2 linked regions of the Amycolatopsis sp. NBC_01480 genome follow. The protein of the gene in region 2 interacts with the protein of the main gene of each other region in a pairwise test. Links are inferred from orthologs where the notes say so. Each region holds a gene or a part of one and is shown on either strand. Other genes may lie near its edges. The genes, in order: OG371_RS43835 and rsfS.

Region 1 (6,757 bases), 9.1 Mb from region 2 along the record:
CGTTCAGTGAGAGCAAGGTGCCGACCAGATGCACGTCCGGCTCGACGGCAGCCAGCAGCTCCGGCTCCAGCAACATCCGCGTGAGCCCCAGCCGATCGACGGCGTCACGCTGCATCACCTGGACCACCGAACCGGGAAAATACCGCCGGATATCGCCCAGCCACCGCGCCACCCGCGGCGCCGACGCGGCCAGATTCGCCCCCCGCCGATCGCCGCCGCGGGTGTTTTCCTCCCGCTCGTCGTAGAGGGCCGCCAGCACCGCGTCGAGCCCTCTGTCCTCTTCGGACAGTGCCCGGCCGGTGCCGTCGTCGCCCCCGCCCAGCACCAGCCGCCAACGGCGCAACCGATCGGGCGCGACCGGCGCGATGGGACCGGTGGGCCCGGCCGCTCCGCTCGGTTCAGCCGGTTCGGCTCGTCCGGTGGATGGGCTCGGCGTGGCGGGTCCGGCTGGGCTGGTCGGCGGGGCAGGCGCGGTGGGTTCGATCGGTTCGGTCACAGCGTCGCTCCCAGGAGGGTGGCCAGCACGGGCAGGGCGCTTTCGGCGCGGGGCTCGTCCAGTTCGTCGGTGGGGGCTGCCGCCTGGGGGGCGCCGCCGGAGAGGGTGGCGGCGCGTTCGCCGATGGCTCGTTTTTCGGGGCCCGCGAAGGCACCGAAAGTGCGGCGCAGCAAGGGAAGCACCTCGGTGAACACGTCCGGCGGAATGCCGCCCAGCCAGGCGTCGATCACCCGCAGCATGCGCTCGTCGTGGACCAGCAGCAGGGCGCCGCCCGCGAAGAAGCCCTCGACGTACGCCGCGCCCGCCGTCGGCTCGATGCCCGGTGTGAGCGCGCGGCCCAGTCGCAGCTCGACCTCCGCGCCGTCCAGGAGGTCGGCGTCGTGCAGGAGACGGACGACCCGCCCGGCCAGCAGCGGCGGCAGCGTGTCGCGCCCGGCGAGGCCGGCCAGCGCGGAGAGCCAACGTTCGCGCGCTGCTTCGCCCAGCAGGGTGGTCGCCTCGTGGACGTCGTCGACCAGGCGGCAGAAGCGTTCGGACGCTTCCTCGTCGATGCCGTGGGTCGCGGGCGGCAGGCCGGCGCAGACGCGGGTGAGCATCCGGTCCGCGACCTCGCGCAGCCGCGCCGTGTCGGTGCCGCGGACGTCGCCGTACCGCGTCGCTCGCGCCAGCGCGGGCAGGGCCGCCATCAGCCGGGCGACGTCCGCGTCGGCCGCCGCCCGGGTGTCGAGCGCGGTGAGCACCTCGGGCAGCGCTTCGCCCAGGTCCGCGAGCAGGCAGTCCTCGACCGCCGTGGTGATGTCGGCCAGCGGCGGCTTCCCGGCGACGACCTCGTGGACCACCGTGGCCGCGGCCGACGGAACCGTGGTCCCGTGCACCGCCGCCGCGACCAGGTCCACCTCGTAGCCGGGCTCCCAGCAGAGCGTCCAGGTCTCGCGGAACGTGCCCTTGCTGCGCGTCGCCGAGATTTCCGGTGTGCCCCAAGGGATGCCGAGCACCCGCAACCGGTGCAGCAGCCGCGACCGGTCGACGCCGGCGGGCGTGCGCAGGTCGAGGTCCAGCTCCCGCGGCTCCGGCTCGCGTTTGAGCCGCAGCCGTCGCGCGGTGGCGATCAGGTCCGCCGCGAGCGGGGCCTGCGGGACGGTCTCGGGTACCTCTCCGAGCAGCTCGCCCACCACGAGCCGCCGAGTGACCAGGTCGGCCTGCACGTCGTCGCCCCCGCACAGCACCGCGCGGGTGGCGGCGTCGACCTCCGCGAGCCCGGCCGAGGACCGTCCCCTCAACGTCGCCAGGGTGTCGGCCAGCCGCACGGCCTCGATCACGTGCGCGGTGGAGACCGGCAGATCCTCCTCGCGCAGCACGCCCGCCACGCGGGTGAGCCAGCGGGCGGTGACGTCCTCGGCCGTGGTGAACAGGTGGTGGTACCAGCCGGGCGAGCGCACCCCGGCGCCGTAACCGCTGCCGGTCGCGAGGCGGCCGTGCGTCCACGGCACCCAGGTGCACACCACCTTCCGCTTCGGGAGTCCTTTGAGGACGGACTGGTCCGAGGCCGCGGTGGGCAATGGATCGGCCAGCGCCGGGACGTGCCAAGCACCGCAGATCACGGCGATCCGCTCGAAGCCTTCTTTGCGCGTCTTGCGAAGCACCGTGCGCATGTACGCCTCGCGCCGCCGCTCGTGGAGGTCTTCCGGCCGCTTGTCCTCTCGCAGCGCGGTCATCGCCTCGGCGATCACTTCGAACGGTGGCTCGGTGTCGCGCCGCGACTCGACGACGTCGTCCCACCAGCGCTCGGGATCGTCGTACCCGCCCGCCGCGGCCAGCTCGGCGAGCGGGTCGCCGGAGCGGGCGCTGCCTTCGTCGCCGAGCGCGAACTGGTGCGCCGCAGGAAGATCGCAGAACCGCACCGGAACTCCCGCGGCGGTGGCGTACCGGAGGGCTTGCCACTCCGGGCTGAAAACCGCGAACGGCCAGAACGCGGCGCTCGAGACGTCGTCCGCCGCGTACGCCAGCAGCGCCACCGGCGGGCGCATGTCCTCGTCGGCGGTCAGCCCGGCCAGCGCGTCGGCCTCGGGCGGGCCTTCGATGAGCACCACGTCCGGCTCCAGCTCGGCCAGCCGCGCGGCCACCGCCCGCGCCGAGCCCGGCCCGTGGTGCCGGATCCCGAGCAGGTGCGTGGTCATCCGCTGATCTCCTGGCCCGCCCGGTAGAAGTCGGCCCAGCCTTCGCGCTCGCGCACCACGGTTTCCAGGTACTCGATCCAGATCGCGCGGTCGGCGACCGGGTCTTTGACCACCGCGCCGTGGATGCCGGCGGCCACGTCCTGCGCCCGCAGCACGCCGTCGCCGAAGTGGGTCGCCAGCGCGAGACCGCCGGTGAGCACACTGATCGCCTCGGCGGTGGAGAGTGTGCCGGACGGTGTTTTCACCGCCGTGCGCCCGTCTTCGGTCCGGCCCGCGCGCAGCTCGCGGAACACCGTGACCACGCGGCGGATCTCCGACAGCTCCGCGGCTTCGGCGGGCAGCGACAGCGCGGTGCCGAGCTGGGCGACGCGGCGGCTGACGATCTCCACCTCGGCCTCGGCGGTGTCCGGCAGCGGCAGCACCACGGTGTTGAACCGGCGGCGCAGGGCGCTGGACAGCTCGTTCACGCCCTTGTCGCGGTTGTTCGCCGTGGCGATGAGCGTGAAACCGGGCCGCGCCTGCACTTCGCTGCCCAGCTCGGGGATCGGCAGCGTTTTCTCCGACAGCACGGTGATCAGCGAGTCCTGGACGTCGGCCGGAATGCGGGTGAGCTCCTCCAGCCGGGCCACCTTGCCGTCGCGCATCGCGCGCAGGATCGGGCTCTCCACCAGTGCCCGCTCGCTCGGGCCTTCGGCGATCAGCCGGGCGTAGTTCCAGCCGTAGCGGATCGACTCCTCGGCCGTGCCCGCCGTGCCCTGCACCAGCAGGGTCGAGTCGCCGCTGATGGCCGCGGCCAGGTGCTCGGACACCCACGTCTTCGCCGTGCCGGGCACCCCGAGCAGCAGCAGCGCCCGGTCGGTGGCCAGCGTCGCGACGGCGACCTCGACCAGCCGCCGCGGGCCGACGTACTTGGGCGTGATCTCGGTGCCGTCGTCGAGCCGGCCGCCGAGCAGGTAGGTGACCACGGCCCACGGCGAGAGCAGCCACGACGGCGGCCTGGTCCGGTCGTCGGCCGCGGCCAGCGCGGCCAGTTCACCGGCGTACTCCTGCTCGGCGTGGGGCCGGAGGACTGCGGACGTCATGAGAGCTCCTCGTGCATTTCGCGGCGGAAGGTAAGGGTTTCGGCGACGGCGCGCCGCCACGGGGCGGCCTCGCCGGGCAGGGGGATCACGGCCAGCCGGTGGGCGAGACAGGCCGGCGGCACCGCCTTGGCGATCAGAGTGGCCGCGTGCGCGACCAGCCGGTGGTCCTGCTGGGCGGCGACCCAGTCGAGCAGCACCCGGCCCAGCTCCTCGGGCCAGGGCTGCGGCAGGTCGAGGATCAGCCGGGTGAGGGCCTCGACTTTGAGGCCCCGCGCGAGTTTCGCGACGGTGGCGGCCTGCCGCTGCGGGGCGAGCACGCCGATCAGCGCGGCCGTGCTGCGCCCGCCCGGCTCGGCCTCGACCAGTGCCTGCGCCCACGCCTCGTCGCCCTGCCGGATCGCCGCCGTGGCCCAGCTGTCGCGCAGCACCGGCAGCGGGCAGCCCTCCACGAGCATGCCGACGAGGTCGGCCGGCGTGCCGAACTTCGCCCAGAAACCCAGTGGGGTGGCGGAAATGATCGCGCGCAGCCGCCCGACGCCCTGGTCCGGCCCGTGCGGCACGCGGACGCCGTCGCGCAGTAGGGTGTCGTCCGCCTCGGGCAGGGCCAGCTGCAGGACGTCGGCCCGCAACTCCCGGCTGCGGACGGTGACGCACTCCTGCAGCCGCGCCGCCATGCGCCGGCCGAGGTCCGCCTCGGGCAGCCGGCCGAGCAGGTGCGTGGCGGTGTCGCGCACTCCCGCCGCCCGCTCGGCGAGCGCGGCGTCGAGGAACGGCTCGTCGTCGTCGGTCAGGTGCTCGCCGAGCAGGCCGAGGAAAACGGCGCGCTGGTCGGCGGGCTCGGTGCGCCAGGTGGCCGCGAGCGCGGTCCGGGCGGCGTCCGGATCCTCGGCGAGGGCCCGTGCGAGCCAGGCCTGCCGGCGCGCGGGGGTGCCGAACTGCCAGGCGTCGTCGTTGTCGTCCGCGACCGTGGCGACCAGGAACGCCCAGTCGGGATTCCGCTCGCCGAGCCAGGTCCCGACGGCCCCGGCGACCGCCGCCAGCGGCCCCCGCAACGGCACCCGCGACCGCGCCCGTTCGGCCAGCTGGGGCACCTGGTCGGGCGGCACCCGGAACCCGGCCGCGGCGACGGCGTTCAGCCATTCTTCCAGCAGCTCGGGCCGGTTCGCGTGGAGCAGCCGGGCCAGCCGCTCGCGCGCCACGGGCGGCACCAGCGGCCGCCCGTCCGGCTCGGCGGGATCCTCGCGCCGCGCCCCCGCCAACGGCAACCGCCCGGCCCGCCGGTAATTGGTGATCAGCGCGGCGGCGGTGAGCACCCCGTCCGCGGCGTCCTGGCTGCCTTCGGTGAGCGCCCGGATGGCGGCGGGCTGCCCGGCGAGGTCGAGCGTCCGGCGGCGGGTGCCGAGCAGGGCGGTGCTGACCAGGTCGTCCCAGGACTTCATCGGAGCACCGCCTGGGTTGGGGGCCGGCGGTGGAGGGGCAGGGGAGAGGTCCCTTCGGGAATGGGGGTGGTTGCTGCGCTGGGAGTGGTGATCTCGGGTGTTGCGGCGGTGGCGCCAGTCGTTGTGGTGGAGGTGGTTGCGTTGGTGGGTGCGGTGGTGATTGTTGTTGTGGCGCAAGAGAATTCGGTAAGTGCGGAGGTCTTCGCCGCGAGCGTGCCAGAGGCGGTGGCACTGGGCATCACGGTGGTGCCGGGCAGTACGGGCGGGCGATGCTGCTCAATCAAGGCGCACCACGCCATCCGGGTGCCAGCAGGTGAGGGGGCGGAGGCCTGCGGGGGTCCATTCGGCGGCGAGGGTTACCGGGTGTTCCGCGGCCAGGGCCAGCAGGCGCCACGGGTCGGTGCCGGGGGTCAGGGGCAGGGCGGCTCCGTCTACATCGGACAGTGCCCAGCCGGTCCGGCCAGTGGGCGGGTGCCTGGGCAGGCCGGTGGTCGGACCAGCTTGGCGGGTGGACGGGCCAGTCGGGCCGGTCGGTGGGCTGGCGGTCGAGCCGGCTGGGCCGGTGGGCTGGCCGGTCGAGCCGGTCGGTGGGGCGCTCGGGTCGGCCGGTGAGCGGGTTGGGCCGGTGGGCGGCCCGGTGAGTGAGCCAGTCAGGCTGGCGGCTGGACCGGTGGCCGAGGCACCGGTCGGGAAGCTGGTCGGGGAGTCAGCCGGGCAGGTGGCTGGGGTGAGGTCGGCCAGGAGCATGGGCCAGCGGTCCAGCCAAGGGTCCGCGGCTAGGGCCTCGGCGTAGGACGCGAGGGCCTCGGTGACGGTGTCGCCGCGGGGGATCGGGGACGTTACCGGCTCGGTGTGGTCGGCGACCAAGGCGCGTAACGGCACCGCGCCTGGGTAGAACGCCAGCTCGCCCGGCACGATGTGGCCCGGTGGCAGCGAACTGTCCAGCGGGCGGCCCGGAGGGGCGAAGGACAGCACCAGCGCGGGACGGCCGGAGTGCCGTCCGCGCAGCCAGGTGCGGCGGGTGCGGAGGGAGTCCTGCTCCTCGTCGACCGCTCCGGTGACGAGCCACTGGTCGGCGACGCGCTCGCCGGACTCCAGTACCTGCGCGGTGCTCGCGGCGAAGCCCAGGCGGGTGCGGACCGTCTCGGCGAGGGCGGGCGGCAGCTCTTCCAGACGGGTTACCGAGCCGGCGAGGACGTACAGCAGTGACAGCTCCGACAGCAGGTCACCCGGCCAGTCGCGGCCCTGGCCGATCAGGCCCGCGGCCCGGCGCAGGCCGTTGGCCAGGCCGGTCGCCTGGGCGTCGATCATCCTTGCCGCCACGCCGCGCAGCTCTCCGGCGCCGCCGCGTTCGAAGCCCGCGAAACCGGCGCCGACGCGGTCGGTCAGCCAGCCGCGCAGCTCGGCGGCGCCCGCGGTGACGCGGGCCATCCGGTCTTGCGCGCGCTTCGCCGCGGCCTCCAGGTCCTTTGGCGCCTCCGGCCGTTTTTCCGCGCGGGTGACGCGAGAAGCCCGCTCCTCCAACCAGATCCGCACCCATCCGGCCTCGTCCTCAGCCTCGGG
Region 2 (6,611 bases):
ACTACTCCGCCACCTGGCCGCCGTTCTTCGAGTGGCAGGCGCGGGGAGCGTCGTTCGAAATCCTGGAGCTGGAGGTCACCGCGGGCCGCGACGTCGCGTTCGCCTGGGCGCTCCTGCGCTGCGGCACCCCGCAAGACCCACCGGACAACCGGCTGCGGCTGACGATCGGGCTGCGCAAGGAAGACGACCGCTGGCTGGTGACGCACGAGCACCACTCGTTCCCGCACACCGACTGAGCGCTCGCGCGTCCTAGCGCGTGTCTGGCAACGGTTGTGGGTCGCTGTGCGGGCTGGCGGCGGCCGCGAGACCGGCTTTCTCAGACACGCGCTACGACGCGCGCTGCACGACCACCCCGAGCACTCCCGGCCCGGTGTGCGCGCCGATCACCGCGCCGATCTCCGAGACGACGCAACCGCCCGAGCAGCCCGGAATCTTCTCCTCCAGGCGGTTCGCCAGGTCGACGGCGCGCTCCGGCGAAGCGAGGTGGTGCACGGCCAGCTCGACCGGCCCGTCGCCCGCGGCCTGCACGGCCAGCTCCACCAGCCGCGCCATCGCCCGGTTCATCGTGCGCACCTTCTCCAGCGGCAGGATGCGGCCTTCGGCCATGTGCAGCACCGGTTTCATCGCCAGCGCGGTGCCCAGCAGCGCCGCCGCGGGCCCGATCCGGCCGCCGCGGCGCAGGTGCTCGAGGGTTTCGACGACGAACAGCGTCGACGAGTGCCGGGCCGCCTCGGCCGCGGCCGCCTCGACTTCGGCCGGGGAGCCACCGCCGGCGGCCACGATCGCGGCGTGCAGGGCGGCGAAGCCCAGGCCCATCGCCGTGGTCCGCGAATCGACTACGCGCACGCGGTCCGGGCCGACCTCCTGCGCCGCCAGCACCGCGGCCTCCCACGTGCCCGAAAGCTCGCTCGAGAGGTGCACGGACACCACCGAATCGGCGCCGTCGGCCAGCGCCGCCCGGAACTCGGTGACGAACTCGGCGGGCGTCGGTCTCGACGTGGTGACGATCTTGCGCTCCCCCAGCGCCTCCGCGAGCGCCGCGGGGCCCATTTCCTTGCCATCGAGGGAAACCACGCCGTCGACGAGGACGTGCAGGGGCACCACCCGTACCGCATGCCGCTCGGCGAAGCCCTCGGGCAGGTGGGCGGTGGAGTCCGTGACCACGGCGACCGACACGCCGTCAGCCTACGTCGCTCAGCGCCGGGGCCATCAGCTTCGCCATCGCCGCGCCGACCGCCGCGTGACCGGCCCAGCCCCAGTGCATTCCGTCCGGGTTTCCCGCGCCGCTCAGCACATGCTCGCCGACGACACCGGCGAGATCGAGCAACGGGACGTCGGTGCGCGCGGCCCACGAAGCCATCGCCGCGGCCGCGCCCGGACGCGCGGTGTGTACGCCGCCGTACGCGTCAGCACGGTGCACTGACGGCAGCATCCCGAAGATCGGCAGCTCCGGCCGCAGCACGCGCAACGCGGCCACAGACTGGTCGAGATAGTGCACCGTCAGCTTCGCAGGCAGGACCGCCGGACGGCCCCGCAGCGCGACGGAAAGCTTCGGCTGTGCGGCGAGGTAGGCGCCGCGGACGACCCGGCGCACGCCGTCGGGCCGCAGGTAGCGCAGCCCTTGACGCAGGTAGGTCGGCAGCGGCGACGGCAGGGTGTCCATGCTGCCGATCGCGAGCACGATCGCGTCGACGTGGTGCAGGTCGGCCCAGACGCGCGGGTCGCCGGTCAGCGACCACCACACGTCCCGGGCGGTCCAGCCGATGCCCGCGACCAGGTCCGCGTGCCCGCCCAGATCGGCCGCGGCGATGTTCGGCCACAAGCGTGAATCGTCGGCGGGACAAGGCCCCTCGGGACCGTGGAAGCTCAGCGAATCGCCGAAGACCAGCAGGTGCGGCGCCATCGATCAGCCGGTGATGCCCGCGTTGTACGCGTGCAGCCGCCACTTCCCGTCGCGGCGGCCGAGCTCCACCCAGTGGCAGTTCATGATGCCGCCCAGCGACGGCCAGATCTCGATCGGCAGGCCCAGCAGCTTCGCCGTGAGCGCGACGATCAGCCCGCCGTGCGAGGCGAGCAGCACCGCGTCGCCGACGTCGGAATTGGGCTGCAGCAGGTCGTTGACGACCTCGCCCGCGCGCCCGGCGACGTCCACTCGCGACTCCCCGCCGGGCGGCGCCCAGGCCGCGTCGGTGCGCCATCGGTCGCGCTCACCGGGGTAGGCGGCGTCGACCTCGGCGCCGGTCATGCCCTGCCACTCGCCCAGGTGCGTCTCGCGCAAGCGCTTGTCGATGCGCAGCGGGACGCCGATGGCCTCGGTCAGCACCGTGGCGGTGTCGGTGGCGCGGCGCAGGTCCGACGCGATCACCAGGTCCGGGGAGAACCGCGCGAGCGCGGGGACGGCGAACCGCGCCTGGTTCCAGCCGACCGGGGTCAGCGCGGAGTCCAGGTGCCCCTGCATGCGGCCGGCGGCGTTGTAGTCGGTCTCGCCGTGGCGCCAGAGGAGCAGCCGTCGCGGGCTCACGCGTCCAGGTCCTCGACCTCGTCGTCGGCCTCGTCGGCCGGGGGCTGGTCGAGGCCCTCGACCTCGATGCGCGGGCAGTCCTTCCACAGCCGCTCCAGGCCGTAGAACGAGCGCTCCTCCTGGTGCTGGACGTGCACGACCACGTCGACGTAGTCGAGCAGGACCCAGCGGCCCTCGCGGGCGCCTTCGCGGCGGACCGGCTTGTGCCCGCCGACCCGCAGCTGCTCCTCGACGTTGTCGACGATCGCGCCGACCTGGCGCTCGTTGGGCGCGGAGGCGATCACGAAGGCGTCGGTGATCACGAGCTGGTCGGACACGTCCAGCACGACGACGTCGCTGGCCTTCTTGTCGGCGGCCGCGTGTGCGGCCGCCACGGCCAGCTCTCGTGCCTGGGACGTCGCTGCCACGGTGCTCCTTCAGGGTTCGGGGTATGCCCGACGAGGGTACCCGTGCCCCCGGAGTCACTCACCCTGGTCCTTGCGGTAGAGGTCCTTCTTGGCGATGTAGCGCACCACGCCGTCGGGCACGAGGTACCAGACGGGCTCACCGCTCTCCACCCGCTCGCGGCACGCGGTGGACGAGATCGCCATGGCCGTCACCTCGACGAGGCTGACCTTCCCGCTGGGCAGATGGCGGGAATTGAGCCGGTAACCGGGCCGCGTGACGCCGATGAAATGGGCGAAGTCGAACAGCTCGTCGGCCTTGTGCCAGGTCAGGATCTGCTCCAGCGCGTCGGCGCCGGTGATGAAGAACAGCTGGTCCTGCGGGTACTCCTCGTGCAGGTCCCGGAGCGTGTCCACGGTGTAGGTCCGGCCGCTGCGGTCGATGTCGACGCGGCTGACCGAGAACACCGGGTTGGACGCGGTGGCGATCACCGTCATCAGGTACCGGTCCTCGGCGCGGGTGATCCGGCGCGCGGTCTTCTGCCAGGGCTGTCCCGTCGGCACGAAGATGACCTCGTCCAGCGCGAACCGCGACTGGACCTCACTGGCCGCGACGAGGTGGCCGTGGTGCACAGGGTCGAACGTGCCGCCCATGACCCCGATGCGGCGTGGTGACATAACGCGTGAGCCTATACGCGCGGGCGCGCGAAGGCCTGCCGCTCGGCTGCGATGTGGGTGACGCGGTGCACGGCCCGGCCTCCCCGCTCCCCGGGGGAAGCCGGCCGCGCACCGCACCCGGCGGTCAAGGGGGTCCATCGCCGGGCAACCCGTCGCCTCCCCCGAGAGGGACCGGTCGCCCGGGAGAGTCGCGAGCCGGGCCGTCCTTACGCGGGTCTCGATGGTGATTGAGGTCACAACACGGTGGGTTTCCGGTTGTGAGCGGACCGTTCGCGACCCCGTCGGTTCCCGGACTGTCGGGGTGATGGGGTAGACCGGGGGCGTGGACACCACCGAAGCCCTGCGCGAACGCGCCGAGACCCTGCTCCGTGCGCTCGCCGGCGACAACGCGACCCTGCGCGAGGACCAGTGGACGGCGATCGAGGCACTGGTCGCGCACCATCGGCGCGCGCTCGTCGTGCAGCGCACCGGCTGGGGCAAGTCGGCCGTGTACTTCCTGGCCACGGCCCTGCTGCGGGAGCAGGGCGCGGGCCCGACCGTGATCGTCTCGCCGCTGCTCGCGCTGATGCGCAACCAGATCTCGGCCGCCGCGCGGGCCGGGATCCAGGCGGCGACGATCAACTCCGCGAACGCGCAGGAGTGGGACCAGGTGCAGGCGGCCGTCGTCGCGGGTGAGATCGACGTGCTGCTGGTCAGCCCCGAACGGCTGAACAACCCGGACTTCCGCGACGCCGTGCTGCCCAAGCTCACCGCCAGCGCCGGCCTGCTGGTGGTCGACGAGGCGCACTGCATCTCCGACTGGGGCCACGACTTCCGGCCGGACTACCGGCGGCTGCGCACGCTGCTGGGCGACCTGCCCGACGGCGTGCCGGTGCTGGCCACCACCGCGACGGCCAACGACCGGGTCGCCACGGACGTCGCCGACCAGCTGGGCATCGGCAACGGCGGCGACACGCTGGTGCTGCGCGGCCCGCTCGACCGCGAGAGCCTGCGGCTGGCGGTGGCGGAGCTGCCCACCGACCAGGCCCGGCTGGCCTGGCTCGCCGAGCACTTGGCGGAGCTGCCCGGGTCCGGGATCATCTACACGCTCACCGTCGCGGCGGCCCACGACGTGGCGGCGCTGCTGGGCGAGCGCGGCTACCCGGTCGCGGCGTACACCGGCAAGACCGACCCGGCCGACCGGCAGGCCGCGGAGGACGACCTGCTGGGCAACCGGGTGAAGGCGCTCGTTGCGACTTCGGCGCTGGGCATGGGGTTCGACAAGCCGGACCTGGGTTTCGTGGTGCACCTGGGCGCGCCTTCGTCGCCGATCGCGTACTACCAGCAGGTCGGGCGCGCCGGGCGCGGGGTCGAGCGGGCGGAGGTGGTGCTGCTGCCCGGGCGCGAGGACCGGGCGATCTGGGCGTACTTCGGCTCGCTCGCGTTCCCGGACGAGCTGCGCGTCTCGCAGGTGCTGGAGTCGCTGGCGTACGCCGGCCGTCCACTTTCGACAGCCGCGCTGGAGCCGACCGTCGAGCTTTCCCGCTCCCGGCTGGAAATGGTGCTGAAGGTGCTGGACGTCGACGGCGCCGTGCGGCGGGTGCGCGGCGGCTGGGAAAGCACCGGGCAGCCATGGGAATACGACCGGGAGCGGTACGCGCGGGTGAGTTCCGCGCGCACCGCCGAGCAGGACGCGATGCTCGGCTACATCGCGACCACCGGCTGCCGGATGGAGTACCTGCGCCACCAGCTCGACGACCCCGACGCCGCGCCCTGCGGCCGATGCGACAACTGCACGGGACAACACTGGGACACCTCGGTTTCGGAGGAGGTCGCGGGCGCGACGCGGGAACGGCTGGACCGGCCGGGCGTCGCGGTCGCCCCGCGCAAGCAGTGGCCGAGCGGGATGAGCGGCCTCGACGTCCCGCTGTCGGGCCGCATCGCGGCGGGCGATCTGGCCGAGCCGGGCCAGGTGCTGGGCCGGCTGACCGACGTCGGCTGGGGCTCGCGGCTGCGTGAGCTGCTGGGCCCGGGCGCGGCGGACGTCGAGGTGCCCGAGAACGTGTTCCAGGCCTGCGTGAAGGTGCTCGCGGGGTGGCAGTGGGCGGAGCGCCCGGTGGCGGTCGTCGAGGTGCCGTCGGTGACGCGCCCGCGGCTGACGCACAGCCTGGCCGCGAAGCTGTCGGAGATCGGGCGGCTGGAGTTCCTGGGCGCGCTGGAATCGGCCGGCCCGCCGCCCCGGCAGGCGAACAGCGCCCAGCGGCTCGCGGACCTGTGGCGCCGGCTCAGCCTGCCCGAGGACGTCGCCGCCCGCGTCGCCGCGACCACCGGGCCGATCCTGCTGGTCGACGATGTCATCGACACCGGCTGGACGATGACCCTGGCCACCCGGCTGCTGCGGCGGTCCGGGGCGAAGGCGGTGCTGCCGTTCGCGTTGGCCAGCACGGCCTGAGCCGGGGACCGGCGGCCCGGCCCGGGGAATCTTTACCGGAATGTTTCGTCCGGATCTTTCGGCAACCGGACGAATCTGGCAAAGTGCCGTTCCACTCACCGCAGACGTGGAGGTCACCGTGCCCGAACCGACGAAGGATGTCCAGGTACGGCACCGGCTTCCGGTGCGCAAGCTCTTCGCCGCCAGTGCGGGCAACGCCCTCGAGTGGTTCGATTGGACGGTCTACGCGACGTTCAGCATCTACTTCGCGAGCGCGTTCTTCCCGCCGGGCAACGACACCCTGGCCCTGATCAACACCTTCGGCACGTACGCGCTGGCGTTCTTCTTCCGGCCGCTCGGCGGGGTGCTGCTGGGCCGGTTCGCCGACGTGCACGGGCGCAAGCCCGCGATGATCCTCACCATCGTGCTGATGGCGGGCGGCTCGGTGGCGATCGGCGTGCTGCCGACGTTCGAGCAGGTCGGCTGGCTCGCGCCGATCCTGTTGCTGCTCGCCCGCGTGGCGCAAGGGCTTTCACTCGGCGGCGAGGTGTCGAACGCGTCGGCGTACCTCGGGGAGATCGCGCCGCCGAAGCGCCGCGGGCGGTACTCGTCGTTCTTC

The links.
Region 1: the proteins of rsfS (region 2) and OG371_RS43835 interact in binary tests that used the Escherichia coli proteins (3 or more experiments, as listed by UniProt). The link is inferred for Amycolatopsis sp. NBC_01480 from one-to-one orthologs.

Annotation. Positions count from the first base shown.
Region 1 is NZ_CP109442.1:9,408,210-9,414,966, reverse strand. What follows is about bases 1,713-4,712. They hold OG371_RS43835 (ATP-binding protein), read right to left. Parts: upstream 3,756-4,712; coding sequence 2,670-3,755; downstream 1,713-2,669. Other genes in these bases: OG371_RS43830 (DUF5691 domain-containing protein), read right to left, coding at 3,752-4,712; OG371_RS43840 (DUF5682 family protein), read right to left, coding at 1,713-2,673. Outside these bases: OG371_RS43845 (VWA domain-containing protein), read right to left, coding at 1-367; more of OG371_RS43840, read right to left, coding at 493-1,712; more of OG371_RS43830, read right to left, coding at 4,713-5,194; OG371_RS43825 (SWIM zinc finger family protein), read right to left, coding at 5,471-6,757.
Region 2 is NZ_CP109442.1:334,993-341,603, forward strand. Bases 1,224-4,077 are described here. They hold rsfS (ribosome silencing factor), read right to left. Parts: upstream 2,929-4,077; coding sequence 2,518-2,928; downstream 1,224-2,517. Other genes in these bases: octT (diglucosylglycerate octanoyltransferase), read right to left, coding at 1,224-1,903; OG371_RS01675 (histidine phosphatase family protein), read right to left, coding at 1,907-2,521; nadD (nicotinate-nucleotide adenylyltransferase), read right to left, coding at 2,983-3,582; OG371_RS01690 (RecQ family ATP-dependent DNA helicase), read left to right, coding at 3,905-4,077. Also shown: OG371_RS01660 (nuclear transport factor 2 family protein), read left to right, coding at 1-236; OG371_RS01665 (DegV family protein), read right to left, coding at 328-1,176; more of octT, read right to left, coding at 1,181-1,223; more of OG371_RS01690, read left to right, coding at 4,078-6,013; OG371_RS01695 (MFS transporter), read left to right, coding at 6,132-6,611. UniProt on the Escherichia coli protein: Functions as a ribosomal silencing factor. Interacts with ribosomal protein uL14 (rplN), blocking formation of intersubunit bridge B8.